DNA from 4 places in the Streptomyces sp. NPDC007863 genome. Region 3 is predicted to be linked to each of the others. Evidence: riboswitches for the same ligand, from Rfam matches in the RefSeq annotation. Region 3 holds a riboswitch; each other region holds the start of a gene.
What was found. Region 3 has a riboswitch for cobalamin ahead of ABZ621_RS17060 (ABC transporter substrate-binding protein). Riboswitches for the same ligand answer to the same signal wherever they lie in the genome.
Positions count from the first base shown of each region.

Region 1: it holds a riboswitch for cobalamin, as region 3 does, so the genes downstream of both, metE (5-methyltetrahydropteroyltriglutamate--homocysteine S-methyltransferase) here and ABZ621_RS17060 (ABC transporter substrate-binding protein) in region 3, are expected to answer to the same signal.
Region 2: it holds a riboswitch for cobalamin, as region 3 does, so the genes downstream of both, ABZ621_RS00075 (ABC transporter substrate-binding protein) here and ABZ621_RS17060 (ABC transporter substrate-binding protein) in region 3, are expected to answer to the same signal.
Region 4: it holds a riboswitch for cobalamin, as region 3 does, so the genes downstream of both, cobN (cobaltochelatase subunit CobN) here and ABZ621_RS17060 (ABC transporter substrate-binding protein) in region 3, are expected to answer to the same signal.

Region 1 is NZ_JBEYEI010000027.1:94,425-101,943, reverse strand. It holds gene ABZ621_RS33445 (NAD(P)-dependent oxidoreductase) at 1-638, shown strand, start outside; gene ABZ621_RS33440 (dienelactone hydrolase family protein) at 900-1,625, opposite strand; cobalamin riboswitch at 1,824-2,017, shown strand; gene metE (5-methyltetrahydropteroyltriglutamate--homocysteine S-methyltransferase) at 2,193-4,511, shown strand; partial or broken gene ABZ621_RS33430 (acyl-CoA thioesterase) at 4,642-4,980, shown strand; gene ABZ621_RS33425 (TetR/AcrR family transcriptional regulator) at 5,014-5,667, opposite strand; gene ABZ621_RS33420 (amidase) at 5,845-7,519, shown strand, end outside.
Region 2 is NZ_JBEYEI010000001.1:13,468-20,986, reverse strand. It holds gene ABZ621_RS00085 (heavy metal translocating P-type ATPase) at 1-381, opposite strand, end outside; gene ABZ621_RS00080 (metalloregulator ArsR/SmtB family transcription factor) at 475-873, shown strand; cobalamin riboswitch at 960-1,084, shown strand; gene ABZ621_RS00075 (ABC transporter substrate-binding protein) at 1,262-2,281, shown strand; gene ABZ621_RS00070 (iron chelate uptake ABC transporter family permease subunit) at 2,278-3,363, shown strand; gene ABZ621_RS00065 (ABC transporter ATP-binding protein) at 3,360-4,184, shown strand; gene ABZ621_RS00060 (hypothetical protein) at 4,244-4,729, shown strand; gene ABZ621_RS00055 (PP2C family protein-serine/threonine phosphatase) at 4,755-5,870, opposite strand; gene ABZ621_RS00050 (antibiotic biosynthesis monooxygenase) at 6,081-6,653, shown strand; gene ABZ621_RS00045 (BTAD domain-containing putative transcriptional regulator) at 6,805-7,519, shown strand, end outside.
Region 3 is NZ_JBEYEI010000010.1:15,639-23,157, forward strand. It holds gene ABZ621_RS17030 (PQQ-binding-like beta-propeller repeat protein) at 1-296, opposite strand, end outside; gene ABZ621_RS17035 (toll/interleukin-1 receptor domain-containing protein) at 307-951, opposite strand; gene ABZ621_RS17040 (helix-turn-helix transcriptional regulator) at 1,076-2,305, shown strand; gene ABZ621_RS17045 (alpha/beta hydrolase) at 2,713-3,453, opposite strand; gene ABZ621_RS17050 (hypothetical protein) at 3,694-4,545, shown strand; gene ABZ621_RS17055 (TIGR03618 family F420-dependent PPOX class oxidoreductase) at 4,956-5,402, shown strand; cobalamin riboswitch at 5,951-6,132, shown strand; gene ABZ621_RS17060 (ABC transporter substrate-binding protein) at 6,177-7,196, shown strand; gene ABZ621_RS17065 (iron ABC transporter permease) at 7,193-7,519, shown strand, end outside.
Region 4 is NZ_JBEYEI010000005.1:275,163-282,681, forward strand. It holds gene ABZ621_RS10470 (DUF1648 domain-containing protein) at 1-920, opposite strand, end outside; gene ABZ621_RS10475 (S8 family serine peptidase) at 1,062-2,030, shown strand; gene ABZ621_RS10480 (MarR family transcriptional regulator) at 2,074-2,514, opposite strand; gene ABZ621_RS10485 (DoxX family protein) at 2,607-2,954, shown strand; gene cobN (cobaltochelatase subunit CobN) at 3,000-6,599, opposite strand; cobalamin riboswitch at 6,639-6,774, opposite strand; gene ABZ621_RS10495 (cobalamin biosynthesis protein CobG) at 6,866-7,519, shown strand, end outside.

The DNA of each region.
Region 1 (7,519 bases), on a different contig from region 3:
CGGACGGGGCCGCGAACAACCGGGTGCGCGTCGAGGGGACGCGCAACCTCGTGGACGCGGCCCGGGCGGCGGGCGTCGGCCGGATCGTCGCGCAGTCGATCAGCTGGGCGTACGCGCCCGGCGACGCGCCCGCCGACGAGTCCGTACCGCTCGACGGGACGGAGGAACCGCCCCGGGCCCGGATCGTCGCCGGCGTGCGGGCGCTGGAGGCCACGGTGGCCGAACTCCCGACGGCCGTCGTCCTGCGGTACGGGATCCTCTACGGTCCCGGCACCTGGTACGCGCCCGGTGGCGCGGTCGCGGCCGCCCTCGCCGGCGACCCCGGGGCCCGCTTCCTGGGCAGCACGGCCGCCGACGCGTCGGTGAGCTCCTTCGTGCACGTCGCGGACGCGGCGGACGCCGCCGTACGAGCCCTGTCCTGGCCCTCCGGGACGTACAACGTCGTGGACGACGAGCCGGCCCCCGCGCACGCCTGGCTGCCGCTGCTCGCGGAGTCGCTGGGAGTGCACGCGCCGGAACGGACCGAAGGGCGGACGCCCTGGGCCCGAGGGGCGCTCAACACCCGGGCCCGCGGTCTCGGCTGGGCTCCGGCCCGGCCGTCCTGGCGGACCGGCTTCGCGGATCAGGGCGACGCGTAGGCCTCACCCCTCAGGCGCCCACGGCTCCGGATGCTCGGGCCCCTCCATGACGGCGGCGCGCAGTCTCTCCTTCATGGACTCCGGCGGAGCCCGCGCCTCCTCGCGCTCGTGCACGAGACGGGCCGTGCTCCCCGTATGCGGCACTCGCGGTGATGCTGCCTCACCCGGACCACCCGGTCCCCGCCCGTGGTCCGGAACGCCCACCGGGCCGGTACCGGAGCCGGAGCCGGTACGGGAGTCGGAGCCGGAATCGGAGTCGGATCACTCCGTGACGGGCAGGCACTCGGCGAGCAGGGCGACGATGTCGCCCCAGGCCCGCTGGGCGTGCCTCGGGTGGTAGCCGACGCCGGGACGCACGGTGTGGTCGACCGTCGGGTGGTGGAAGGCGTGCAGGGCCCCTCCGTAGACCACGAGGCGCCAGTCGACGCCCGCGGCCTCCATCTCCGCGGCGAACGCGTCCCGTTGGGCGGGCGGCATGATCGGGTCCTCCGACCCGACCCCGGCCCAAACCGGGCAGCGAATGCGGGCCGCCTCACCCGGCCGGCCCGTGATCAGTCCGTTGACCGTCGCGATCGCGCGCAGGTCGACGCCGTCACGGCCGAGTTCCAGGGCGACCGCGCCGCCGGTGCCGTAGCCGACGGCGGCGATCCGGTCGGGGTCCGTCCGTGGTTCGGCACGCAACACGTCGAGCGCGGCGTGACCGATGTCCCGCATCCGGTCGGGGTCGCCGAGCAGCGGCAGGCACCGGGCCAGCATCTCCTCCGGATCGCCCAGATAGCGTCCACCGTGGAGGTCGAAGGCCAGCGCCACGTACCCCAGTTCGGCCAGGGCCTCGGCGCGGCGGCGCTCGACATCGCCGAGCCCCACCCCCTCGGGTCCGATCAGGACCGCGGGCCTGCGCCCGGCACCGGCCGGGAGCGCGAGGTGTCCGATCATCGTCAGGTCGTCGGCCGGGTAGGTGACCGTGCGTGTGGTGACCGTCGTCATGTGGCTTGACGGTAATGACCGTTGGGCCCGTTCGGGGTCGTGTTCACCGATGGCAGACAGCGGTCCGCCGGGGTCGCGCCCGCCGTGCCGCCCGGGCGGCACGGCGGACCTCGTGACCGGCGGGTGGCTCATATCACGTTCCACGGGCCGGACTTCCGCCGACGGCCGGCGGGGCGGACCCGTAGGGTGGCCGGTGCAGCTGGTTCGCCCCGCACGCCATGCGGGAGCGTCGTAAGAGGGAACCCGGTGGGAATCCGGGACTGCCCCGCAGCGGTGAGCGGGAACGACCGCCGTCATACGCACTGGACGTGACGTACTACGTCTGGGAAGCGACGGCCAGTAGGTGGCCTCCACGAGGAGGACGTGCCCGCGAGTCCGAAGACCTGCCCGTTGCCCGCACGCGGACCGTTCCGCGCGCGGCCATCCGGTGACCTCGAGGGCGGGTCGGCGCACATATCGGACGGGCGGCCGTGCCATGCCGCACACGCCTGCCGTCCGGTCCGTCGCCCCTTCGCGTCCTCGTCCGGTCCCCGGACCTCAGGGATTCATCTCGCGAAGGAGATCTCCGTGACCACGAAGTCCGCAGTCGCGGCGGCACGCGCCACCGTGTACGGCTACCCCCGTCAGGGACGGAACCGCGAACTCAAGAAGGCGATCGAGGGCTACTGGAAGGGCCGGGTCACCGCCGACGCCCTCCGTGCCACCGCCGCCGAGCTCAGGAGCGCGCACTGGCGGCAGCTGGCCGGAGCCGGCATCCACGAAGTGCCCACCGGCGACTTCTCGTTCTACGACCACGTCCTCGACACCACGGTCATGGTCGGCGCCGTCCCCGCGCGCCACCGGGAGGCCGTCCACGCCGACGCCCTCGCCGGCTACTTCGCGATGGCCCGCGGCACGCAGGACGTCGCCCCGCTGGAGATGACCAAGTGGTTCGACACGAACTACCACTACCTCGTGCCGGAGCTGGGCCCCGACACGGTCTTCGCGGCGGACTCGTCCCGGCAGGTCACCGAGCTGAAGGAGGCCCTCTCCCTCGGGCTGACCGCCCGCCCCGTGCTGGTCGGTCCGGTCACGTACCTGCTGCTGGCCAAGCCCGCCCCCGGTGTGGCGGCGGACTTCGAGCCCCTGACCCTGCTGGACCGTCTGCTGCCCGTCTACGCCGAGGTCCTCGCCGACCTGAGGGCCGCCGGCGCCGAATGGGTCCAGCTCGACGAGCCCGCCCTGGTCCAGGACCGCACGCCCGCCGACCTGAACGCCGCCGCCCGCGCCTACCGCGACCTCGGCGCCCTCACCGACCGGCCCAAGCTGCTCGTCGCCTCCTACTTCGACCGGCTCGGCGACGCCCTCCCCGTCCTCGCCAAGGCACCGGTCGACGGCCTCGCCCTGGACTTCACCGGGCCGGCCGCCGCCAACCTCGACGCGCTGGCCGCCGTGGGCGGCCTTCCCGGCAAGCGGCTGGTCGCCGGCGTGGTCGACGGCCGCAACATCTGGATCAACGACCTGCACCGGTCCCTCACCACCCTGGGCACCCTCCTCGGCCTCGCCGGCCAGGTCGACGTCGCGGCCTCGTGCTCCCTGCTCCACGTACCGCTCGACGCGGCGGCCGAGAAGGACGTCGACCCGCAGATCCGGCGCTGGCTGGCCTTCGCGAAGCAGAAGACCGGCGAGATCACGACGCTCGCCACGGGCCTGGCCCGGGGCACCGACGCGATCACCGGCGAACTGGCCGCCAACCGCGCCGCCCTCGCCTCCCGTGCCAACTCCCCGATCACCCGGGACCCGGTCGTACGCGCCCGCGCCGAGGCCGTCACCGACGCGGACGCCCGCCGTCCCCAGCCGTACGCGGAGCGGGCCGCCGCCCAGCGGGCCCACCTCGACCTGCCCCTGCTGCCGACCACCACCATCGGCTCCTTCCCGCAGACCGCCGAACTGCGCGCCGCCCGCGCCGACCTGCGCGCCGGACGCATCGACGCCACCGGCTACGAGGAGCGCATCCGGGCGGAGATCCGGGAAGTGATCTCCTTCCAGGAGAAGACCGGGCTCGACGTCCTGGTGCACGGCGAGCCCGAACGCAACGACATGGTGCAGTACTTCGCCGAGCGGCTGGACGGCTACCTCGCCACGCGGCACGGCTGGGTCCAGTCGTACGGCACCCGCTACGTCCGCCCGCCGATCCTCGCCGGCGACGTCTCCCGCCCGGCGCCGATGACGGTGCGCTGGACCACCTACGCCCAGTCCCTCACCGGCAGGCCGGTCAAGGGCATGCTCACCGGCCCGGTCACCATGCTCGCCTGGTCGTTCGTCCGCGACGACCAGCCCCTCGCCGACACCGCGCGGCAGGTGGCCCTCGCCCTGCGCGACGAGGTGCACGACCTGGAGGCCGCCGGGACGTCGGTGATCCAGGTCGACGAACCCGCGCTGCGCGAGACCCTGCCGCTGCGCCGCGCCGACCACCCCGACTACCTCGCCTGGGCCACCGGGGCGTTCCGCCTCAGCACCGGCGGCGTGCGGCCGGACACCCAGATCCACACCCACATGTGCTACGCCGAGTTCGGCGACATCGTCCAGGCCATCGACGACCTCGACGCCGACGTCATCAGCCTGGAGGCCGCCCGCTCCCACATGCGGGTGGCCCACGAGCTCGCCGCCCACGGCTATCCGCGCGAGGCCGGTCCCGGCGTCTGGGACATCCACTCCCCGCGCGTCCCCTCGGCGGAGGAGGCCACGGCCCTCCTCCAGGAGGGACTCGGAGCCATCCCCGCCGAGCGGCTGTGGGTCAACCCCGACTGCGGCCTGAAGACCCGCGGCTGGGCCGAGACCCGCGCCTCGCTGGAGCACCTCGTGGCCGCGGCCCGCACGGTCCGCGACCGGCTGTCGCCTTCCTGACCCGCAGCCGGTTCGCCGCCGCGACTCGCGAAGGAGAGATCACGTGGCCGATCCCACCGTCACCGGCCCCGCCCCCGTGTCCCGTCCGGTCAAGACGCCGGACGACTCCCGGGTGGCCCTCGCCCACATCATGAGCGAGCACGACACCAACCTCTACGGCACCATCCACGGGGGTGTGGTGATGAAGCTCATCGACGACGCCGCCGCGGCGGCGGCCGGACGTCACGCCGACGGCCCCGCCGTCACCGTCTCGGTCGACCGCATGACCTTCCTCGCCCCCGTCCGGGCCGGGGACCTCCTCAGCGTCCAGGCGGGACTCGAACGGGCCGGGCGCACGTCCATGACGGTCGGCGTCCGGGTCACCGCCGAGCGGTGGAACAGCGCCGGCCCCGCCACCGAGGTCGCCACGGCGTTCCTGACCTTCGTCGCCGTCGGCGCCGACGGGTCCCCGCGTCCCGTCCCCGCGCTCGACGTGTCCCTGCCCGGCGTGAGCTGACGCCCGTCAGCCCTGGCCGGCCGGACGCAGTTCGCGTTCGAGCGCGGCCAGGGCGAACGCGTGCGGGGAGGCCTGCTGCCAGCGGGAACGTCCGAACATCACGTCCTCGGAGAGCCCGCTCAGCATGGCCACCGCCCGGACGGTGAACTCGGGGAGGTCCACGTCGGCGAAGTGCCCGAGGTCACGGCCCTCGCGCACGATCGCCTCCAGGCGCTCGTCCCAGCCGTCAAGGAGTTCGGTGAGGACGCGCCGGCCCGCTTCGTCGTGGCGCTGCGCGAGCACCTGCGTCCACAGCGCGTACCGTTCGTCGGCCGCGTCGCGGGGCAGGTAGAAGCGGACGAACAGGTCCAGCTTCTCGGCGGGAGTAGCGGCCTGGTCGAGGGCCTGCCGGAGCCGGTCCCAGAGGTCCGCCTGGCTCCAGGCGAGGACTTCGAGCAGGAGCCGGTCCTTCTTGCCGAAGTGGTACAGGATGTGCCCGGTGCTCATGCCGGCCCGCTCGGCGATGTCCGACATGCGCAGGGCCGCCGTGCCCTTCTCGGCGATGACGCCGATGGCGGCCCGCATGGCCCGCCCCCGTGCCTCGTCCCCGCTGGGCTGACGCTTCCTGTCGGTCGGGACCCGGGCCGCGGGCCGCGAGGGCCCGGTCTCTGACGTCGGCATGAGCTCACTTTCCAGGTCCGGAGATCCAGGTGCCCAGTCTAGGTTCCGAAAACCTAGACTCATAGTCTAGATTGAAAATCTAGTCAGTGCGATGGGGTGTGTGACGGCCGGCTGTGCCCGGTCGCCCCGACGGCCACCGGGCCCGCCTGCCCTACTCACCACCCGGGAGACACCCTCATGACGCGCGGATTCGATGTCGTGGAGACCTGTATCGCCGACCTTCGCGCGGCGCTGGAGCAGGGCAGGACGACGGCGGTCGAGCTGCTCGACGCCTACCTCGCGCGCATCGACGCGTACGACCGGCCCGGTACGGCCACCGCCCTGAACGCGATGGTCGTGATGAATCCGCACGCCCGGGCGGAGGCCGAGGCCTCCGACGCCCGCCGCGCCCGCGGCGAGACGCTGGGCCCGCTGGACGGCATCCCGTACACCGCCAAGGACAGCTACCTCGCCAAGGGGCTCACCGCCGCGTCCGGCTCCCCCGCCTTCGAGCACCTCGTCGCCCAGCGCGACGCCTTCGCCATCGAGCGGCTGCGCGCGGGCGGCGCGGTCCTCATCGGCCTGACCAACATGCCGCCGATGGCGAACGGGGGCATGCAGCGCGGCGTGTACGGCCGCGCCGAGAGCCCGTACAACGCCGACTGGCTCACCAGCGCCTACGGCTCCGGCTCCTCCAACGGCTCCGGCACGGCGACGGCCGCCTCCTTCGGCGCGTTCGGCCTCGGCGAGGAGACCTGGTCCTCGGGCCGCGCACCCGCCTCCAACAACGCGCTGTGCGCCTACACCCCCAGCCGGGGCGTGATCTCGGTCCGCGGCAACTGGCCGCTCGTACCGACCATGGACGTCGTGGTCCCGCACACCCGCACCATGGCCGACCTGCTCGAACTGCTCGACGTCATCGTCGCCGACGACCCCGAGACGCGCGGGGACCTGTGGCGCGCCCAGCCGTGGCTGGAGCTGCCCTCGGCGTCGCGGGTGCGCCCCGCCTCCTACCCGGCGCTCGCGCCCGCCGACGCCGGGTCCGCGTCCGCGGCGCTCGCCGGCAAGCGCGTCGGCGTGCCCCGGATGTACATCAACGCCGACCCCGCCGCCGGCACGAACCCCGACGGAGGCATCGGCGGCCAGACCGGGCAGCGCGTCGACACCCGCCCCTCGGTGATCGCCCTGTGGGAAGCCGCGCGCCGCGACCTGGAGGCCGCCGGCGCCGAGGTGGTCGAGGTCGACTTCCCCGTGGTGTCCCACTACGAGTCCGACCGCCCCGGAGCGCCGTCGCTGCTCACCCGCGGACTCGTCGGCCGCGCCTACCTGACCTTCGAGATCGAGGACCTGTCCGCCTGGGCCTGGGACGACTTCCTGCGCGCCAACGGCGACCCGGCGCTCTCCACCCTGGCCGACGTCGACGGCGACCTGATCTGGCCCAAGCGGGAGGGCGAGCTGCCGGACCGGTACGACGGCTTCGACGACACGATCGGCGAGTACCCGCGCTTCGTGCGCGAGCGCCCGTACGCGTCCCTCGCCGACATGCCGCTCCTGGAGGAGGGGCTGCGCGGCCTCGAGGAGACGCGCCGCGTCGATCTGGAGCTGTGGATGGACGGACTGGGCCTGGACGCGGTGGTCTTCCCCGCGGTGGCGGACGTGGGCCCCGCCGACATGGACGTGAACCCGGCCTCCGCCGACCTCGGCTGGCGCAACGGCGTCTGGGTCGCCAACGGCAACCTCGTCCCCCGCCACCTCGGCATCCCGACCGTGACCGTGCCCATGGGCACCATGACGGACACCGGGATGCCCGTCGGGCTGACCTTCGCGGGCCGCGCCTACGACGACAACGCCCTGCTGTCCCTGGCGGCGGCCT
Region 2 (7,519 bases), on a different contig from region 3:
CTCCAGCGCGCCGGAGGTCGCGAAGATGACGATGAGCAGCGCGCCGTCGAGGACCTGTCCGATGGCGGCGGCGCCCAGCGCGGCGACCACCATCAGGAGGTCCACGTCCAGGGTCCGTTCCCGGAGGGCCTTCAGGCCCTCCCAGCCCGGCTCCCAGCCGCCGGTGGCGTACGTGGCCGCGAACAGCGGGCCCCACAGCCAGGCCGGCGCGCCGAGCAGGTACAGCGGGAGGGCGGCCAGGAAGAGCAGCAGGGCCGCGAGCGCCCAGCGGGCTTCGGGCAGCGCCAGGACGCGGGTGCGCCGGCGGGGCGGTACGCGGTCGGGGCGGGGCGTCGGGGCGGCGGGGGTCTGCGGCCCGGAGCTCTGCAGGACGGAGGACATGACGAAGCAACCCTTCACGGGGCCGGCGGACGATGCGCCCACCATACAGGAACACATGAATAGGTCTTCAGGTGTCGTCCGTATCATGGTCCCATGGGCCACGGACCGATTGCCACCAGCACCACGCGCGAACGCCTCGACGCGGTCGGCGCCACCGACGTCGCCGCGACGCTCCAGGCCCTCGCCACGCCCTCGCGGCTGTACATCCTGGCGCGCCTGCGCGAAGGGCCGTCCTCGGTCGGGGAGTTGGCGACGGCCGTCGGCATGGAGCCTTCCGCCTGCTCCCACCAGCTCCGGCTGCTGCGCAACCTCGGTCTGGTGACCGGCGAGCGCCACGGCCGCTCGATCGTCTACGCCCTCTACGACAACCACGTCGCCGAACTCCTCGACCAGGCGCTGCACCACGTCGAGCACCTGCGCCTCGGCGTCCGCGACCTGCCCGCCGAGCTCGACGCGCCGGCGGCCCGCGCGGGCGCCGCCGCAGGCGAGTAGCCCCGCCGGGGAGCAAGATCCGGTTGTGGTAATTTGCCGGGGCCAGTCGCACCCCTGCACGGATCCACGCGGTCCGTGCGGAGGTCAGGGAATCCGGTGGGAATCCGGAACTGACGCGCAGCGGTGAGGGTGACGGGCGGGACATCGGCCACTGGGCCCCGAGGGGGCCTGGGAAGGCGTTCCGTCCGGACGACCCCGAGTCCGAAGACCTGCTGGCGGCCCGGGCGGCGGTCGTACGGCGTCCGGGGAGCACCGTACATCAGGCTCCGCGCATGAGCCGTGACGCAGAGGATCCTTCCCCGTGCCGTTCCCCGTGCCCTTCGCACACACCGCTCGTTCCGTCCGTCCCTCCCGTTCCGCCGGTTCTTCTCGCTCCGCCCGTTCCGCCGTGCTGCTGGTGGCCGGTGCCGTGCTCGTGGCCGGCTGCGGCGCCGGCGGGGCGGCGTCGCCCGGCCCGTCCGGGGCGAAGGCGGCGGACGGCGCCGGGTACCCCGTCCGCCTCGACAACTGCGGACAGCGCGTCGAGGTCGCCGCCGCACCCCGCCGGGCCGTCGCCCTCGACCAGGGGTCGGCCGAGATCCTGCTCTCCCTCGGCCTCGCCGACCGGATGGCGGGCACCGCCACCTGGACGGACCCGGTGCTCAAGGGCCTGGAGAAGGCGAACGCGTCCGTGCCCCGGCTCGCCGAGCGCTACCCGTCGTTCGAGAAGGTCCTCGACGCCGAACCCGACTTCGTCAGCGCCTCCTTCCTCTACACCCTGGGCAAGGGCGGCGTGGCACCGCGCGAGCGGTTCACGAAGCTCGGCGTCCCCACGTACCTCTCCCCCGCCGACTGCGTCGGCAAGGACAACGGCGGCGACGGCGACGGCGTGCGCACCGAGCCGCTCACGATGGACGCCGTGTACGGCGAAGTCCGCGACCTGGCACGGATCTTCGGGGTTCCGGAGCGCGGCGAGAAGCTCGTCGGGGAGCTCCGCGCCCGGGTCGAGAAGGCCAAGGCCGGGGCCGACTTCGGCGACGCGTCCGTCCTGTACTGGTTCTCCGACTCCCAGGGGCCGTACATGGCCGGCTGCTGCGGCGCGCCGGGGATCATCAGCGGGACGCTCGGCGTGCGGAACGTCTTCGACGACACGAAGGAGGAGTGGCCGCAGATCAACTGGGAGACGGTCGTGGACCGCGACCCCGACGTGCTGGTGATCGCCGACCTGACCCGCAAGGCGCAGTCGGCCGAGAGCGCCGCGAAGAAGATCGAGTTCCTGGAGTCGCACCCGGTCACCCGGAACATGACGGCGGTCCGGAAGAAGCGGTACGTGATCCTCAGCGGCCAGGCCATGAACCCCACCATCCGCACCGTGGAAGGCATCGAGCAGCTGGCGGCCGCCCTGCGCACGCACGGGCTCACGAAGTGACCCCCGCCTCCTCCCCCGCCTCCACTTCCGCTGCCTCCGGCGCCTCCGGCTCCGCCTCCGCGCGGTCCTCCCGGGCGCTCACGCCGCTCGCGGGGGCGGCCGGGGTCGCTCTCCTCTGCGTCTCGGTCGCGCTCGCCGTCACCCTCGGTCCGGCCGACATCCGGGTCGCCGACGCCTGGTCCGTCGTCGCCGCGCGCCTCGGCGGAGAGCCGTCCGGCCTGAGCGCGATCCGCGAGGGCATCGTCTGGGACCTGCGGCTGCCCCGCACCCTCCTCGCCGCCGTGTGCGGGGCCGGGCTCGCCGTCTGCGGCGCCGTGATGCAGTCGCTGCTGCGCAATCCGCTCGCCGACCCCTTCGTCCTCGGCGTCTCCTCCGGCGCGTCGACCGGCGCGGTCGCGGTCGTCGTCCTCGGTGCCGGCGGCGGCCTGGTGTCCGTCACCGGCGGCGCCTTCCTGGGCGCGGTCTGCTCCTTCGCCCTGGTCCTGCTGCTGAGCCACACCCTGGGCGGGTCGACGGACCGCGTCGTCCTCGCGGGGGTCGCGGCGATGCAGCTCTTCTCCGCCCTGACCTCCTTCGTCGTGATGACCGCCGCCGACGCCGAGACCACCCGGGGCGTCCTCTTCTGGCTGCTCGGCTCGCTCGGCGGGGCGGACTGGACCGACGTCGGGGCGTGCGCGGCCGTCCTCGCCGGCGCGCTCCTCGTGTGCGGCGGACACGCCCGTACGCTCGACGCCTTCGCGTTCGGCGAGGACGCGGCGGCGGCGCTCGGCGTGTCCGTGGCGCGGACCCGCCTGGTCCTGCTCTCCGTGACCGCCCTGCTGACCGCCGTCCTGGTGTCCTCCGCGGGCGCGATCGGCTTCGTCGGCCTGGTGCTGCCGCACGCGGTGCGCGCCCTCACCGGACCGGGGCACGCGCGGCTGCTGCCGCTGACCGCGCTCGCCGGGGCCGTCTTCCTCGTCTGGGCCGACACCCTCGCCCGGACGGTCCTCGACCCGCAGGAGGTGCCGGTCGGCGTGGTGACGTCGCTGATCGGCGTCCCCGCCTTCGTCCTCGTCCTGTACCGCACCCGGAGCGGCCGATGAACGGCACACCGACGACCCGTACGCCTCCCGTCGACACCGGTACGGGGCTCCGCGCCGAGCGGGTGTCGCGGACGGCCGGGGGAGCCCTCGTCCTGGACGGCGTGACGCTGGCACCGCGCCCGGGCACGCTCACCGGGCTGCTCGGCCCGAACGGCTCGGGGAAGTCCACCTTCCTGCGCGTCCTGGCGGGCGTCCTGGCGCCGGACGCCGGGGTCGTGACCCTGGACGGCGCGCCGCTCGCCGCCGTGCCGCGCCGCGCGCTCGCCCGGCGCGTCGCGGTCGTCGAGCAGCACGCCGACACGCAGGTGGACCTCACGGTGGCCGACGCCGTGCGCCTCGGCCGCGTCCCGCACCGGCGGGCCTGGTCGCCCGCGACGGCCGCCGACGAGGAGGCCGTACGGTCCGCGCTGGCCCGCACCGGACTCACCGACCGGGCGCACCGCACCTGGCGCACCCTCTCCGGCGGCGAGCGGCAGCGGGTCCAGATCGCCCGCGCCCTCGCGCAGGAACCGCGCGAACTGCTGCTCGACGAGCCGACGAACCACCTCGACATCCAGCACCAGCTGGACCTCCTGGCCCTGGTCTCGGCCCTGCCGCTGACCTGCGTCGTGGCGCTGCACGACCTCAACCTCGCCGCGATGCACTGCGACCACCTGGTGGTGCTGCGCGAGGGGCGCGTGGTGGCGGCCGGGCCGGTGCGCGAGGTCCTCACCGAGCGGCTCGTCGCGGACGTCTACGGCGTCCGCGCCACCGTCACCCACCCCGGCCCGGACGGCCGCCCCCACATCCGGTTCCTCGGCACGGCGCACCGGGACGCCTGACGGGCGGTGGCCTGTTCGCGCCCTGTCGGGGCGGGCCGCCGGATGGTCGACTGGTCGGCGTGTCGGGCATCATCGCGGCGGCCATCGCCGTCATCGGAACCTTGCTGGGCGCCGTCGTCGCCCACCGCTACCAGGAGAAGACCGCGCTCAGGTCGGCGGCCCGCGCCGGCCAGGAGCGCGGCCACCAGCGCCTCCTCGACGCCTGCGCCGGGTTCGTCGCCTCGGCGGAGGACTACCGGCGCGCCCAGTACGACCGGTGGACGAGCCACCACGCGACGCCGGACACGGACGTGGCCCGCGCGGCGCGGGCGGAGTCGCACCGCCTCTACGTCGAGGTCCGCAGCGGTGTCCTCCGGCTGCGGCTCGTCGCCTCGGGACCGGCCGCGCGACGACTCGCCGAGCAGGCCGCCGAGATCCTGACGCGGACCCGGGAGATCTTCTTCGCCGCCGACCGGGCCGACATGCTGGCCCGGGGCGAGGCCGTGGAGCGCGCCTGCGAGACCTTCACGGCCGAGGCGGCGGAGGCACTGGCCGCGGAGGAATGACGGACGGCGCCCGGGAGCGGGTCTCTCAGACAGCCGTGTCCGGGCCCGGAGCCGTATCCCTGCCCGGGGCCGGAGCCGTGACCCTGTCCGCGGCCGGAGCCGGATCCGGCGGCGTGCCGGTCCGCTGTACGGCGACGAGCGCCGCGTCGTCGCCGAGGTGGCCGCCCGCGTACGTCTGGAGGTCGGCCCGCAGCCGGTCGAGGAGCGCCGGAGGGTCGTCCCCGGCGCCGGCCCAGGCCGCGAGCCGTTCCGTGAGGGGGTAGAAGGCACGGTTGTCGTCGCGGGCCTCCGTCACCCCGTCCGTGTGGAGGAGCAGCACGTCCCCGGCCGCGAAGGGGAAGGTCTCGACGGTCACGTCCGCCGCGAGGACGTCCGAGAGCCCGAGCGGGGGGCTCGATCCGGCCGACGCGAGGGGGGTCACCCGGCCCCCGCTGAGGAGCAGCGGGGGCGGGTGGCCGCAGTTCACGAGGCGTACGACCGGCTCGCGGTCGGGGATGTCGAGGACGAGGGCGGTGACGAAGGCCTCGTCGGTGCCGTCGGCGTCGAACGCCCGGTCGTTGCGCTCGTCCGAGCCGACGCCCGCCTCCAGCTGCCCGACCAGCTCGGGCAGGCCCCGCTCCCGGCGGGCCGTGACCCGGAAGGCGCCGAGGACGAGTGAGGCCTCGCTGATGGCGTCGAGGCCCTTGCCCCGGGCGTCGCCGATGAGCAGCCGGGTCCCGGAGGCCGTGCGGGCGGCCGCGTACAGGTCGCCGCCCATCTGCGCCTCCTCCTCGGCGGCGAGGTAGACCGAGGCGATCCGGAGGGGTCCCGACCGCTCGGGGAGGGGCGGCAGGACGACGCTCTGGGCGGCGTGGGCGATGGAGCGGAGGCGCGCCATCCGGCTCTCGTCGCGTTCGCGGAGGTGGGCGAAGAAGGTGGCGATGACGGAGATCAGGACGAGGGCGACGATCTGGTAGGTGTGGTTGAGGTCCGTGACGCTGGTGCGGAGGACCGCCACCACCGTCTGCGCGAGGACCGCGACGGCGCCGACGAAGGCCGTCATCCGGGCCCCGGCGAAGGAGGCCGTCACGGCGGGCGCGGCGATCAGGAACGGACCCAGGTGCACCTCGGGCGGGACCAGCAGGTCCACGATCGTGACCACGGCGATCAGCGCGAACGAGACGGCCGGCAGGAACCGCCGCCCGCCGCGCCGTGGCGGCCGGGGAACGGGGTCTCGCCGGTGGGGGCACACGTACAAGGCATACCCCAGGCGCCGGGACCTGTCCTGTCCTGTCGTGTCCTGTCGCGGTCCGGCCCGTTCCGCCGGGTCAGTAGAGTGGGCGCGGGCGCGGTGAGATCACGAGGAGTCGAGTTGACCGCGGTCAGCCTTGAGCACGCCACCGTCCCCGCCGACACCGGCGAGGTGACCCTGCTGATAGCCCGCCGGGTGGAGCCCGGCCACGAGGCCTCGTTCGAGCGGTGGGCGCAGGGGATCCTGGACACCGCCGCGACCTTCCCCGGCCACCTCGGGTACGGGCTCTTCCGCTCCTCCGGCGGTGACGCCCCCTGGTTCCTGGTGCACCGGTTCCGGAACGCGGAGGCCTGCCGGACCTGGCAGGAGTCGCCGGAGCGGGCGGCCTGGTTCGCCGACTGCGAGGGGCACCACCACACCGAGATCGCCCGGCGGAGGCTGACGGGCATGGAGACGTGGTTCGCCAAGCCGGGCTCCACCCGTCCGGCGCCGCCGCGCTGGAAGATGGCGGTGAGCGCGACCCTGGCGATCTACCCGATCTCCGTCCTCGGGAGTCTCTTCCTGGCGCCCCGCCTCACCGGTCTCCCCCTCCTCCTCGGCAGCCTGGTCACGGCCTGCGTCTTCAACGTGCTCATGACGTACGTGTCGATGCCGGCCGTCAGCAGACTGCTGCGCCGCTGGCTCACCCCGTAGCGGACGCCGGGGCGGGCGCCCGCGCGGCCTCCTCGCCGCGCCCCGCCCGCCTCGATGTCACTCCGGATCGTTCCGGATGCCGTGGCGTCCGCGCCTCCTCCTACCGTGACGGCGGAGTCCGCCAGACCGAGCAGTACGGAGCCGGAGGAGCATGTTGCCGACGACCGCCACCGGCCGGCCCACCGCCGTCGCGCTCGGGCCGCTGGAGCGCCGGGTGCTCACCGCGGTCGGCTGCGGTCTGCGGGACGACGAGATCGCCGCCTCGCTCGCCCTCCCCGAGGAGAGGGTGGCCGAGCACCTCGCGCGGATCCTCGTGAAGCTGGGGCTGCGCGACCGGGCGGCGGCGATCGTCCACGCCTTCGACGCGGGCCTGGTCTCGCCGGGGCACGGCCCCCGCGCGCGGACCGCGGACCGGTCGGCGCAGCGGTCCCGTACCGGCCGGGAAGGCGCTCCGGAGATACGGATCTCCGTGCTCGGACCGCTGCGGGCGTGGCGCGACGGGCGGCCGCTGGCCCTGGGGCATCCGCGCCAGCAGGCCGTCCTGGCGGCGCTCGCGATGGAGGCGGGGCGGACGCTGAGCCGGCGGGAACTCCTCGACGGCATCTGGGGGATGGAGCCGCCGGCCGCCAACGTGGTGCCGGTGTACGTCTACCGCCTGCGCGGGACCCTGCGCACCGACGAGGGACCGGACACCGTCATCGAGCACGACCGGCGCCGCGGCTACCGTCTCGTTCCGGGCAGGGTCGACGTGGACCTCACCCGGCTGGAGAAGCTGGTGGCCGCCATCGGGGCGGCGGACCGGGCGGACGATCCGGCCGAGGCGGTCCGCCTCTGCTCCCGGGCGCTCGGGCTGTTCCGGGGCGAGC
Region 3 (7,519 bases):
AGCGGCAGTCCTGCGGAGAACTCGGTCGCCAGCCACGGAACGGGCACGTCCGTGCCGGCATCCACCACCGGTGCCAGGAAGGCACCGGACAGCGGCCGTGCCGCCTCCAGGGCGGCTCGGAACCGGTCCCGGAAGGCCGGGTCCGCCGCCGGTTCGGCCCCCACGACGGTGACCGTGACGAGTCGCCCCTCGCCTGTACGTGCCGTGAAGACGTCGTTCCCGCCGACCGTGGTCTGCCGTGCGAGCAGCGTGTACGGCCCGATCCGACGAGCGCCGTCTGCTCCGGGGTGATCCATCGTCCGCCCCTCACGCCAGCCTGATCGTCTGATCACGGGCCGCCTGGTAGGCGCTGCCGCCCCCGGACACATGAGCCGTCATGGTCACCGACGGCTCCGGATCGGCGGCCGGCTCCGGATCGGAGGGCGGCTCCGTACCGCGCCCGGCTGCGACGGCGGACCCGGAATCGGAATCGGAATCGGAATCGGAATCGGACAGGAGGTCTGCCACCGCGTCGCCCAAGTGTGCCAGTCCGTCCGGCAGATGGGTCTCCGGAACACGAAGGAACTGCAGGCGCCCCAGCTCCGTGATCTCGGCCGGCAGTGCCGAGGCGTCGGGCAGCATCGTCGCGTCACCGAGAAGGACCGGGACGACCCGGTTTCCGGCGCGCAGAGCGGTCGCGATCTCCAGCCGGACCCAGTCGTGGGCCCGGTCCAGGAGCCGCACACCGTCCTCGCCGCGCGCGTCGAGCCACCCCGGCCCGATGAGTACGCACATGAGCTCGCACTCGGCGGCCTGCCGCCGCAGGATCTCGGCGAAATCGGCCCCGGGCGGGATCGACCGGCCGGACTTGAAGATCTCGTTGGCCCCTAAGCGGTCGGACAGCGCGCGGTAGACGCGGTCTCGCATCCACCGGGAGTCCGGTTTGCGAAAGCTGAGGAAGACGCGCGGCACAAGTGCCCCCTGTCTGGCGGGTCTTGACGTCAGGGATCGTGCTCACCCTAGGGGCGGAGCAGGCGCTCGGCGCCTATTCAGCGAGGATTGAATAGCATCCGCAAGGCTCCGTACGCTGGACGGCATGGACTCTGCGGACAGCACGGCTGGGGCAGTCCCGACAGGAGCGCTCCCGACGGGGGCGGCCCAGGCAGGGAGATCGACCGACACCCGTCTCCCACCGGGCGACTTCGGCGTCGTCCTGGCCACACTGCGGGCACGCCGGGGGTGGAGCGTGCGCCAGCTCGCCCGGCGTGCGAACGTGTCCGAAGGGCAAATCTGCAATCTGGAGAGCGGGGTGCGCAACCCGACGCCCGCTGTGGCGGCGGCCTGCGACGCGGCCTTCGGCACCGGCGGGAGACTCGCCGAGCTGGCCGGGCCCGGACGCCGTGGCGCCCGCGTCGAGGAGGTCGTCGAGACCGGCCCGGTGGTCGCCGGATACGAACGGGTCCTGCGCGAGCTGAAGGACCTCGGCAGATCCACCGGTCCGAGGTTCGTCACCGCGTCGCTGAAGTCGATCACGCGGATCCTGACGGACGCCGGTCCGCACGCCGTGGGCGAGCAGCGGGCCGACGTCTGGCTGCTGGCCGCAAGGTTCGCCGAGTACACGGGGTGGATGGCCCAGGAGGCGGGGAATCCGGCGGAGGCGCTGCGCTGGACGAGTCTCGCGGTCCGCTGGGGCACCGAGGGCGGGGACGAGACGGTGGCCGCGTACGCCCTGGTCCGCAAGGCGTACATCGCCCAGCACCGTGGTGACGCCGACGCGGCGATCAGGTACGCCGACCAGGCGGCCGGGCATCCGGCGGCCGACCCGGTGATCCGCGCGCACGCCGCGCGGCGGGCGGCCCAGGGACATGCGAGCCGTGGCGACGCGGGGGCCTGCGGGGAGGCGCTGGAGCGGTTCAGAGGCCACACGGCCGAGGCCATCGGCGGCCGGGCCTCCTCCTGGGGTCCGCGCATCGGGAACGGCAGCCCTGGACTCCTCGAAGCGTCCTGCATGCTGGGCCTCTCCCGCTTCGAGCCGGCCGCCGACCTCTTCGCCGCCGAGCTCCGGCGCCGGCCGGCCGTCCCGGCGGACAGCAACTCCCAGGCCCGCTTCGCCGTCCGGCACGCGACAGCCCTCGTCGGTGTCGGGCGCCTCGACGACGCCTGTCAGATCGTCGAGGCGACGCTGCCCGTGATCAGGCGCATCGACTCGGCCACCGTCCGCACGGAGCTGGGACGTTTCGCGGAACTGGCGGCCCGGACCCGAGGAGCCACCCCGGGCCGGCTCGCCCTCATCGACGCGTCGGCCGCCCTCGCGCTGGGCTCGTAGGACGGGAAGAGGCGGAACGGCCCGGCTGCCCTGGGCGGTCACCCGGAGTCATGCGAGCGAGCCGGCATGCCGTGTTCGAACGCCGGCCCATCGGCGGAGCCACCGCCGGGACCGCCCACGGACCTACGAACGCCCGCCCTCGACGCCCCGGACCACATGCTCCCCGACCGGTCCGTCGTATGTCGACCGGTGGAAGACGAGCGGCACACATCACCTGATCCACGGGGGACGCAACTCCCGGTCTTCTCCCTCGTGGACGCAACGCGTTCGTGCCGGGCGTAGCCTCCGTCTGAGTCATCTCCCGCCCCCGCCCCCGCGTACGCGGGAAGCAGCGGGTAAGGAGGGGCCCCTGCCTGGTTGGCAGGGGCCCACGGCCTACCGTCGGCTGGGGCCCTGACGGGCCGGCCTCACCTCAGGTGTCGGACGAAGAACCGGGCCGCGGCGTCCCCCGCGTGCTGCGGGACACCGGTGTGCCCGCCCATGTTGGCGTGCAGAGTCTTCTCCTTCGAGCCGAAGGCGTCGAACAGATCCAGGGCCGCCTGCCGGTCGTTCCCTTCGTCGTCCCACTGCAACAGGACGTGCAGGGGAATGGTGACCCTGCGGGCCTCCTCGAACACGGCGCGAGGGACGAAACTCCCGGCGAACAGGACAGCGGCCGAGATGCGGGGCTCGACCACCGCCAGGCGGACGCCGATGGAGATCACGCCCCCCGAGTACCCGACCGGACCGCCGATCTCGGGCAGCGCGAGGAGGGCGTCCAGGGCGCCCTGCCATTCCGGGACCGACCGGTCGACCAGGGGGAGGACAAGGGCGTCGATGATCTCGTCGCTGACCGGCTCGCCGGCCCCCGTCGCCCGGCGCAGGTCGGCGACGGCACGCTCGGCGTCGGGCAGGCGGGGCCGGTCGCCGCTCCCGGGGAGCTCGATGGTGGCCGCGGCGAAGCCGTCCGCCACGGAGGAACGAGCCCGGTCCAGCAGTCTCGCGTACGTCGCGCGCAGACCGAGGGGCGGGGGGCTGATCAGGATCAGCGGTACGGGAGCGGACGCGGATGCCGATTCGGGCGTCCACAGGATGCCCGGAATCTCACCGAGGGTGAACTCGCGCTCGAGGACACCGTCGTCGAGGAGCTGTCGGGAAGTGATGTGCATGTTCGTTCCTTCAGGAGTGCCATGGAACGGCGCTCCCGGACGACCTATCGCCCGACCGTGACCCCGGAGGAGAGCACCCATGTCGATACGTTCACGGGTACCACCTCCTCGTTCTCTCGCACGGCCTCCGAAAACGTAGCAGCGGCCACCACGGTCCGCCAACGGGTTTTCTCCAGGCTCTACCGACGCGTGGTGAAGTGGAGGTGGCCGATACCTCGACAGCAGGGAGCGATCCTTCTGATGACCGCACAGCCCGCATGCCCTGAGCGCAACAGTCCCGAGCGCGCTGCGCGCACGGACATCCCGCCGTTCAAGCCTTCTCTCGTCAAAGCGGTGTTCAGGGACGTGACCCCGATGCACGTCTCACGGTCGGCCGCGTGGGCCGCCGCGTCGGTGACGGGGACGGTGCTGGCGGAGATCATCGACGGCGCGAGGCGAGCGGCGGCGGAAGAGGCCCGGAGGAAGCTGACGCCCGCGGACCTCGTCTCGGCGATCGACCGGAACGTCGAGGTGGAGGTGGGGACCGCGTGGTACGAGCACAGCCCGACGTTCAGGGGCCTGACCGGTGACGTACACGATGTCGAGGGCGTCCTTGTGGCTCCTCCTCGACGCCGCAGGTCGCGCAAACCGAGTGCCGTGGTCGGCGCCCACAGGTTCGAGACCGGGGTCAAGAGGCTGCTGTCGAGCCGGGGGGTGACGGCCGTCCCCGCGATGGTCCGCGACCTGGACGGAATCGCCAGCGCGTTCCTGACGGACCTCGCCCGGGACGCGGCCATGGTCGTCCGCGAGGGCGGGGTGAAGCGCTTCGGCTCGGTCACCCTGGTGACGCCGGGCGAACCGGGCACGCCCCCTCCCCTCGACGGTTCTCTCCAAGCGCTGTCCGTCCGCAGTGGGGCCAGTCGGACCATCGGCAAGGACGATGTCCTGGCCGCCACCACGATGCAGTTGTTCGGCGACGTCCGGCAGCAGGCCCTCGCCCGAGCACGCGAGGCGACCCCGAACACTCGCTTCGGGACTGACGATCCAGGGTGCGGAGGCGGCCGACCCCTTCGTCGTACCCGCACGACCCGAGGCGCCACGCTCGGGACGTGAGCAGCCAGGGGCCCGTGGCCGATGCGAGTACCGGATCGCGTGACCCCGGGGACGACGGCGGAGTCGCGTCACGGTCACCATCACGACCGTCGGCGACGAAGCGCGGCGGGGGATCTTCCCGTGGGCCGGCGCAGTGGAGATCCCTGGGTGTGGATTCGGTTGGGGTGGCCCGAGTCGGTCGAGCCACCCTGCCCGCCTCCTGCGGTCGGTTGTTCATGTCCGCGGTCTCTCCGACGGACCCGTCTCGCATTCGGCGGGACGGCTTCCCGTCAGCTCACCAAGGTCCTCATCGACAAGGCAGTCAACCAGCATCTGCTCCCATGCAGTTCACAAGCGCCGCCCTGTCCTGGATCACCGACGGCGAGATCGTCCGGCCGTTGTCTCCCCGATCCAGGTTGTACTCTCCCCGGATGACCGCGACCTTCGACGAGACCGTCCGCGCCCGTCTGCAGGCCCCCAACATCTGGTACGTCGGCACGGTGTTCGCCGACGGAGCTCCGCAGGTCAGCCCGATGTGGGTGGATCTGGAGGGCGAGGGCGAGCTGATGTTCAACACGTCGGTGGGTCGGGTGAAGGAGGAGAACCTGCGCCGCGACCCGCGCGTCTACCTCTCGCACGCGGACGCCGCCGATCCCTTCGACAGGGTGCAGATCAACGGGGTGGTATCCCGCTTCATCGAGGGCGAGGAGGCGCGCGACCGGATGGACCAGCTGGCCCGCAAGTACCTCGGCAGCGAGCGCTTCGAGTGGCTCATGCCGGGGGAACGGCGCGTCGCGGTCATCGTCCGCCCGGTCAAGGTGCGGCACATCGTCGGGGTGGAGCGCTTCCGGCCCGGCGGCCCCGTCCCCGCTCCCTGACTGACACACTCACCGCGCGCCGGTCGCCCCCTCGGCAGACGGCAGGCGGCGGGCGGCAGGACGGAGGTCTGTCGGCGGAAGCCCGACCCGTGCTTGATACGAATTTCCAGAGGAACGGGGCCTCGGACTGCCAGACGGGACCGTCCCCGAAGCAGCGGGGAGCAAAGGGGGGTTCTCTCGGGCGTCGAGAAGCTCGTCCGGTTCATCCCCTGCGGGCGCAGGGAGCAGCGCTGGACGAGTTGACCAGCGAACATGCGGTCGGGATCATCCCCGCGGGTGCAGAGAGCAGAAGCCAGCGTCCAGTAGACACTGCCCAAGGGTGACGGGTCCACCCCTACCCAGACGGGCGCGTTCCGGCTGACGTGGCCGCCGTCGCCTTCGGGGTCCACCAGCACCGGAGAAATACGAGGTACCGCGGTGTGGTTCGGGTACTTCGGGTACCTCGCGGTCGAGATGCCGGACGGCCGAGGAGGCGGGGTTCGGCCGCCGCCTCGGAGGTCACGAGGGGCGTGCACGCGCATACGCACGCCCTTTTGACGCGGGCGCCGTGGATCGTAGGATCAGCAGGTCATCACCGCGACGGGAGACAGGAAGCCGGTGCGATTCCGGCACGGTCCCGCCACTGTGACCGGGGAGTGCACCCTTCGGCATGCCACTGCGCCGTGCGTGGGAAGGCAAGGGGAGCGTCGATCCGGGAGTCAGGACACTGGCCTGTCGCGGGCCCGATCCGAGGAGCGCGGACTCCCCAGGAGGCTTCACTTGTACGACCGTTCCATGCTGTTCACCCCTGCCCGCCGGCGCCGTGCCCTGCGCGCCGCGGCCACGGCCGTCGCCCTGTCGGCGGCCCTCCTGACCGCCGGCTGCGGCTCGTCGCAGGTCACGGCCCAGGACACGAAGGCCGCCTCCCCGTCGGGCGGAGGTTTTCCCGTCACCATCGACAACTGCGGTGTGAAGACCACGTACGACAAGGCGCCCGCCCGCGTCGTCACCATCCATCAGCATCCGGCGGAGCTCATGCTCGCCCTGGGGCTGAAGGACCGCATGGTCGGCACCGCCTTCCCCGACTCCGCCGTCCTGCCCGAACTGCGGAAGGACTACGAGTCGATCCCCGAACTGGCGGAGAGGGAGCCGTCCTTCGAGACCGTCCTGGAAGCCGAACCGGACCTCGTGTACGGCGGCTACGGCAGCGCCTTCGACGAGAAGGAGGGCCGCTCCCGCAAGGCGTTCCGGGACGCGGGCGTCGACACCCACCTGAACCGCGAGTACTGCGGGAAGAAGCGGGTGACGATGGAGGACACGTACGAGGAGATCCGTACCGTCGGCACGATCTTCGGCGTGTCCGACCGCGCCGACCAGCTGGTCTCCGACCTCCGGGCGCGGGTCGGGAAGGCCTCCGCCGCCGTCAAGGGCGCGCCGCCGGTGCCCGTCTTCGTGTACGACAGCGGTGACAAGGCGGCCTTCACCGCGGGCGGCAAGAGCCTCGGCACCGAACTGATCCGGCTGGCCGGTGGCACGAACGTCTTCGCCGACCTCGACGACGTCTTCGGCGACGTCTCCTGGGAGCAGGTCGTCGAACGCCGGCCGGAGGTCATCGCAATCTACGACTACGCGGGCGCCGGGAGCGTCGAGCAGAAGAAGGAGTTCCTGCTCGGCCAGCCCGCTCTGAAGGACGTGCCGGCCATCAGGAACAAGCGGTTCGTCGTGCTGCCGTTGACCGCCACCCTGGTCGGCGTGCGGTCGGCGTACGCGGTGGACGATCTGGCCCGTGGCATCCGGCCCGAGAGCTTCCGGTGACGGCCCCGGTCACCGACGCCGCCTCCGGGCGGGTCGCGCGACCGGGGGGACGGGACGACGGGCGGGCCGGGCCGGGCCGGCCGGCCGGTCTCGCCGTCGTCCTCGTGGTCCTGGCCGTCCTGCTGGTGGTCTCCGCCACGGCGGGCCTGGCGATCGGCTCGGTCCACGTGCCGCCCGGCCAGGTGTGGGGCATCGTGACGCACGCGCTGGGCGCCGACTGGGTGGAACCGGACTGGTCGCGGGCGCGCGAGACCATCGTGCTGGACGTCCGCGCGCCCCGCGTCCTGCTCGGGGCCGTGGCCGGCGCCGGACTGGCGGTCGTG
Region 4 (7,519 bases), on a different contig from region 3:
AGGGTGTTGAGGAGGGCGGCGGCGGTCCGCGCGTCGGGCACGGTGACGGCGAACTCGCGGCCGTTCCCGCGCCGGACCACGAGGGCCTCGCCGGAGCGCAGGAGCACACCGGAGCGGTGGGCGCGGACCCGGTAGCCCCAGCCGCCGAACTCGCGCAGGGCGTCGACGTCGCGGACGTCGGCGGCGGTGATGTCGGCGAGCGGCACGTGGACGCGGGGCCGGGGGGTGAGCGTGGAGCGGACGGTGAGGCCGTGCCGGTCGGCGTGGACGCGGACCCGGGCGAGGGCGAGCCCGGGCACGCCGACGGCGAGCGCGACGAGGAGCAGCGGCCACGGGCCGAGGAGGGCGGCGACGGCGCCCGCGGCGAGGAAGAGCAGGCCGAGGGCGGTGAGCGGGGCGGAGGCGGTGGCCCGGGACCAGCCGGCGACCTCCCCGGCGCCGAGGTCGAGCCGGGGCGCGCCCGGCTCCGGCTCCGCGCCGGCCGCGTCGTGCTCCTCGGGCGGGACGAGCCGGGAGAGGGCGTGGCCGGCGAGGCCGAGGAGGGCGCCGGCGGCGGCCGCGACGGCGAGGTGGGAGAGCGGGGAGGTGACGGCGGCGGGGTCGGCCGCGTCGAGGTTGTCGTGGACGACGAGGCCGAGCAGGGTGCCGGTGAGGCCCGCGGTCAGCCAGGCGCCCCACAGCGCGTTCCGCCGGACGAACACGGTCCAGCCGGCGCCGAGCGTGAGCAGCAGCCCGGCGCCGACGGCGGCGAAGGCGCTCCGGCCGGTGAAGCCGTCGGCCTCCCCGCCGGGGGAGAAGTGGGTGGCGAGGCGGTCGGGGAGCCGGGCGGACCAGAGCGCGAAGAGCAGCAGGTACGCGGCGGCGGCGAGCACGAAGGGGAGCGCGGCGAGCAGTCGGAGCCGGAGCGGGACGTCGGTCATGGGACCTCCTTTGTTTGTACTCTACTAGAACAAGTCGAGTTTCCCATGGGAAAGGCGGGCCCCGGCCTCCGGATGCGGCGGCGCACGGCCGGTAGTTGACTGGCTCAGATACTGACGTAAGCCGTCGAATGGGGAGATTTCATGCGCCGTCGGTCCGCCGTCGTCCTCACCGCCCTGGCCGTCCTCACCGCCGCGTTCGCCACCGGCTGCGGGAGCGACGAGGAGCCCGACCCGCTGCGGAACCAGCAGTGGGCGCTCGACTCGCTGAAACTCCCGGACGCCTGGGGCACGGACCAGGGCGACGACACCGTCATCGCCGTCGTGGACACCGGCGTCGACCCGAGCCACCCCGACCTCAAGGGGCGGCTCGTCGACGGCTACGACTTCGTGGACGGCGACGACGACCCGAAGGACCTCAACGGCCACGGCACCCACGTCGCCGGCATCGCCGCCGCCCACACCGACAACGGCATCGGCATCGCGGGCGGCGCGCCCGGGGCCAAGATCATGCCGGTACGGGTGCTGGGCGCGGACGGCAGCGGCAGCGACGCGAACATCACCAAGGGGATCGTCTGGGCCGCGCAGCACGGCGCCGACGTCATCAACCTCTCCCTCGGCGAGTCCGGCCTGATGGCCCGGCTGCTCAAGGGCGGCGTCCTCAACGACGCGATCTCGGTCGCGAACGGCAAGGGCGCGGTGGTGGTGGCCGCCGCCGGCAACGATGCGACCCTGCTCCAGCCGTACGAGCTGACGACGCCGGTCCTCGTCGTCAACGCCGCCGACCAAAGCGGGCAGCCGGCCGAGTTCACCAACTTCGGCGCGCAGAACGCGGTGGCGGCGCCCGGGGTCGACATCCTCTCGACCCTGCCGACGTACACGGCCAAGGAGACCCTGAAGAACACGACGGGGTACGGCAGGCTCTCCGGCACCTCGATGGCCTCGCCGTACGTCTCCGCCGTGGCCGCGCTCCTGCACCAGCAGGGCCTGAGCCCGACCGAGATCATGACGGCCATCCGCGACACGGCGCGGAACCCGGCGCAGAACCCGAAGCTGGGCCTGGGGAACGTGGACGCGGCCGCCGCCGTGAAGGCAGCGGCCGACAAGAGCTGACCCCGGCGCGGGGGCCCGGGGCCCCCGCCGCGCCGAACCCTTCCTACGCGCCGCAGTCGTGACTGGCCGGGTCGACGACGACGCGGTCCAGGAGGCCGCGGAGCAGGGTCCGTTCGGCTTCGGTGAGGTCGGCGAAGAGTTCGCGCTCGGCCTCGGTGACGGCCTGGTCGACGCGGTCGAGGACGGCCGCGCCGGCCGGGGTGATCTCGACGATGTGACGGCGCCGGTCCGCCGGGTCGCGGCGCCGCTCGGCGAGGCCCGCCGCCTCCAACTCGTTCAGGATCGCGACCAGTTGGCTGGGGTCGACCTCCATGGCGGCGGCCAGGTCGCGCTGGCTCATGGGCGCGGGGGCGAGCTGCATGAGGGTCATCGCGTTGCGCGGGTGCAGCCCGGCGACGCCCAGGGCGGAGCGGATGCGGGCGCCGGTGAGCTCCCCGCGGAAGGAGAGGAGGAAACCGAGCCGGTCGGTCGGGAGGGCTGCCATGACGTCCACCGTAACAACAACGACATTGTGGAGCGAGATAAATCGTTGTTACGCTTCAACGATTCCTGTCCCTAAATCGTCGGAGCGTCCCCATGTTCATCGGTTACGTCGTCCTCGCCGTCCTGCTCGCGCTCGCCATGACCGGCTCCGCCGTCGCGACCTTCACCCGCAACCCCTCGGTCGTGGGAAGCATGACGAAGGTGGGCGTACCGGACGGCTGGCTGCCGTGGCTGGGCACGGCGAAGGTGGCCGGGGCGCTGGGACTGCTCGCGGGCCTGGTGATCCCGGTGCTCGGCGAGGCCGCGGCGGTCGGCCTGGTCCTCTACTTCATCGGCGCGGTCGTCGCCCACGTCCGCGTGAAGGACTACGCCCTCGCGCCGGCCCTCGTCCTGGCGGTCCTCCCGGCCGTCGCCCTCGGCCTCCGCGTGGCCAGCGCCTGAGCGGACCCCGCCGTCCCACGACGGAACGGCGGGGTGCCGGGAAGGCTAGGCGCCGTCCTCCAGGTCGCCTTCCGTCTCCAGGAAGACCTGGCGCAGCGCGGCCAGCGTCTCCGGGTCCGGCTTCTCCCACATGCCGCGCGACTCCGCCTCCAGGAGGCGTTCGGCGATGCCGTGCAGGGCCCAGGGGTTGGCCTCCTTGAGGAAGGCCTGGTTGGTCTCGTCGAGGACGTACTCCTGGGTGAGCTTGTCGTACATCCAGTCGGCGACGACACCGGTCGTGGCGTCGTAGCCGAAGAGGTAGTCGACGGTCGCCGCCAGCTCGAAGGCGCCCTTGTAGCCGTGGCGCCGCATCGCCTCGATCCAGCGCGGGTTGACCACGCGGGCCCGGAAGACCCGGGAGGTCTCCTCGACCAGGGTGCGCGTACGGACGGTCTCCGGGCGGGTCGAGTCGCCGATGTACGCCTCGGGGGCCGTGCCCCGCAGCGCGCGGACGGTCGCCACCATGCCGCCGTGGTACTGGAAGTAGTCGTCCGAGTCGGCGATGTCGTGCTCGCGGGTGTCCGTGTTCTTCGCGGCGACGGCGATCCGCTTGTACGCGGTCTCCATCTCCGCGCGCGCCGGCCGGCCTTCGAGCCCGCGCCCGTACGCGTACCCGCCCCACACCGTGTAGACCTCGGCGAGGTCCGCGTCGGTGCGCCAGTCCCGCGAGTCGATCAGCTGCAGGATGCCCGCGCCGTACGTGCCCGGCCGCGAGCCGAAGATGCGGGTGGTGGCGCGGCGCTCGTCGCCGTGCTCGGCGAGGTCGGCCTGGGCGTGGGCGCGGACGTAGTTCTCCGAGGCCGGCTCGTCCAGGCCCGCGACCAGCCGGACGGCGTCGTCGAGGAGGCCGATGACGTGCGGGAACGCGTCCCGGAAGAAGCCGGAGATGCGCAGCGTGACGTCGACGCGCGGACGGCCCAGCTCCTCCAGGGGGATCGGCTCCAGGCCGTTGACGCGGCGCGAGGCCTCGTCCCACAGCGGGCGGACGCCCAGCAGCGCCAGCGCCTCGGCGACGTCGTCGCCGGCGGTGCGCATCGCGCTCGTCCCCCACAGGGAGAGGCCCACCGAGGTCGGCCACTCGCCGTTGTCCTCGCGGTAGCGGGTCAGCAGCGAGTCCGCGAGCGCCTGGCCGGTCTCCCAGGCGAGCCGGGACGGCACGGCCTTCGGGTCGACGGAGTAGAAGTTCCGGCCGGTCGGCAGCACGTTGACCAGGCCGCGCAGCGGCGAGCCGGACGGGCCGGCGGGCACGAAGCCGCCGTTCAGGGCGTGCACGGCGTGCGTCAGCTCGTCGGTGGTGGCGGCGAGGCGCGGCACGACCTGCTCGCAGGCGAAGCGGAGCACGTCGTGGACCTCGGGGCCGTACGCGGCGGCGACCGCCGGGACCACGTCCACGGACCAGCCGGCGGCCTCCATCGCCTCGACCAGCTCGCGGGCCTTCGCCTCCGCCTCGTCGGCGGTGGTGCGGGTCGCGGCGCCCTCGTCCAGGCCGAGCGCCTCGCGCAGACCGGGCAGCGCCTGCGTGCCGCCCCAGATCTGGCGGGCGCGGAGGATGGAGAGGACGAGGTTGACCCGCTCGGGGCCGGTGGGCGCGCCGCCGAGGACGTGCAGGCCGTCGCGGATCTGGGCGTCCTTGACCTCGCACAGCCAGCCGTCGACGTGCAGCAGGAAGTCGTCGAAGCCGTCGTCCTCGGGGCGCTCCTGGAGGCCGAGGTCGTGGTCGAGCTTGGCGGCCTGGATGAGGGTCCAGATCTGGGCGCGGATCGCCGGGAGCTTCGCCGGGTCCATGGAGGAGATCTGCGCGTACTCGTCGAGGAGCTGCTCCAGGCGCGCGATGTCGCCGTACGAGTCGGCGCGGGCCATCGGCGGCACGAGGTGGTCGACGAGGGTGGCGTGGACGCGGCGCTTGGCCTGGGTGCCCTCGCCCGGGTCGTTGACGAGGAAGGGGTAGACCAGCGGCAGGTCGCCGAGGGCCGCGTCGGGGCCGCAGGCGGCGGACAGGCCGGCGTTCTTGCCCGGCAGCCACTCCAGGTTGCCGTGCTTGCCGAGGTGGACCATCGCGTCGGCGCCGAAGCCGCCGTCCTGCGCGCGCGCCGCGATCCAGCGGTAGGCGGCCAGGTAGTGGTGGGAGGGCGGCAGGTCGGGGTCGTGGTAGATCGCGATCGGGTTCTCGCCGAAGCCGCGCGGCGGCTGGATGAGGACCAGCAGGTTCCCGCGGCGCAGGGCGGCGAGGACGATGTCGCCCTCCGGGTTCCGGGACCGGTCGAGGAACATCTCGCCGGGCGCGGGGCCCCAGTGCTCCTCGACCCGCTCGCGCAGCTCGGCCGGGAGTTCGGCGTACCAGCGCTTGTAGTCGGCGGCCGGGATGCGGACCGGGTTCTTCGCCAGCTGCTCCTCGGTGAGCCAGTCCTGGTCGTGGCCGCCGGCCTCGATGAGGGCGTGGATCAGCTCGTCGCCGTCGCCGGAGACCAGGCCGGGGAGGTCGGCCTCGGGCCCGAAGTCGTACCCCTCCTCGATCAGCCGGCGCAGCAGGGCGACGGCGGAGGCGGGGGTGGCGAGGCCGACGGCGTTGCCGATGCGGGAGTGCTTGGTCGGGTACGCGGAGAGGACCAGCGCCAGCCGCTTCTCCGGGTTCGGGATGTGCCGGAGGCGGGCGTGGCGGACGGCGATGCCGGCGACGCGGGCGGCGCGCTCGGCGTCGGCGACGTACGCGGGCAGGCCGTCGGCGTCGATCTCCTTGAAGGAGAACGGGACGGTGATGAGCCGGCCGTCGAACTCGGGGACGGCGACCTGGCTGGCCGCGTCCAGCGGCGACAGGCCCTCGTCGTTCTCCTCCCAGTTCGCCCGCGAGCCGGTCAGGCACAGCGCCTGGAGGACGGGCACGTCGAGCGCGGCGAGCGCGCCCGCGTCCCAGGCCTCCTCGTCGCCGCCGGCCTGCGCGGCGGCCGGCTTGGTGCCGCCGGCGGCGAGGACGGTGGTGACGATCGCGTCGGCCCCGCGGAGCTCGGCGAGCAGCTCCTCCTCGGGGGCCCGCAGCGAGGCCACGTACAGCGGGAGCGCGCGGGCCCCGGCGTCCTCGATCGCGTCGCAGAGGGCGCCGACGAAGGCGGTGTTCCCGCTCATGTGGTGGGCGCGGTAGTAGAGCACGGCGACCGTCGGGCCCTCGGTGACGCGGGCGGTGCGCTCCAGCGGGCCCCAGGTGGGGGCGGCGGCCGGGGCCTCGAAGCCGTGACCGGTGAGGAGGACGGTGTCGGAGAGGAAGCGGGCCAGCTGCTCCAGGTTGGCGGGGCCGCCGTGCGCGAGGTAGGCGTGCGCCTCGGTGGCGACGCCGACCGGCACCGTGGAGGCGGCCATCAGCTGGGCGTCGGGGGCCTGTTCGCCGCTGAGGACGACGACCGGCTTCCCGGTGGCGAGGATCGCGTCGAGCCCCTCCTCCCAGGAGCGGACGCCGCCGAGGAGGCGGACGACGACGAGCTCGGCGCCGTCGAGGAGGCCCGGGAGGTCGCCGAGCGGCAGGCGGGAGGGGTTGGCGAAGCGGTACTCCACCGGCCCTCCGGCCGCGCGGGCGCTGAGCAGGTCGGTGTCGGAGTGCGACAGCAGCAGGAGCATGGCGAGGCTCAGGCCTTCCTCGGGGTTGTCCGCGCCCCGGGTGGTCGTGGGTCGGCGGGGAGTTCCTGACTCACCCGTACCGACGGCCGGTACGGGCTCACAGTGGCGGGACCGCGCCGGATTCTCACCGGGCTTCCTCCCCGGGGCCCTGGGACCCCATGCCGATCTGCATAGTAAGGCGTGGCGTCGGCGGGCCGGAGGGGACCGGAGAGTCGGCCGGATCACACTCGGTGGCCGTCCGGTTCCCCGTGGGTATGCTCGCCGCCATGCCGCCGACCCCGCCCCCCTCGCCCGAACCGGGCGAAGCGCCGACGAGGGACCGTGACGACGCGTGCCCGGGGGCGCTCCGGCTGCACGCCGCCGCCGACGGGCTCCTCGCCCGACTCCGTCTGCCCGCCGGGCGATTGACGTCACGTCAGGTCATGGTCCTGGCCGACGCGGCGGAGTCGCTGGGCGACGGCAGCCTCTCCGTCACCTCGCGCGGCAACGCCGAGCTGCGCGGCCTGCGCGACGGCTGCGGCGCCGGTCTCGCCGCGCTCCTCGCCGACGCGGGCCTGCTGCCCTCCCCCACCCACGAGCGGGTCCGCAACATCGTGGCCTCCCCGGCCGCCGGACTCGACGGACTCGGCCACGGCGACGTGCAGTTGTGGGCCCGCGCCCTGGACGCCGCGCTCTGCGCGGAGCCCCGCGCGGCGGCCCTCTCCGGCCGCTTCCTCTTCGCCCTCGACGACGGCCGCGGCGACGTCGCGGGGCTCGGCGGCGATGTGACCTTGATCGCAGCACCGGACGGCGCCGCGTTCCTGACGGCGGGCACGGAGACCTTCCGCCTGCCGGCGCCCGCGCCCAAAGCGGCCGGCGCCGCCGCGGCCGGTACCGAACCGGCCACCGGTCCCGCGCCCGGTGCCGGAACGGCCACCGGC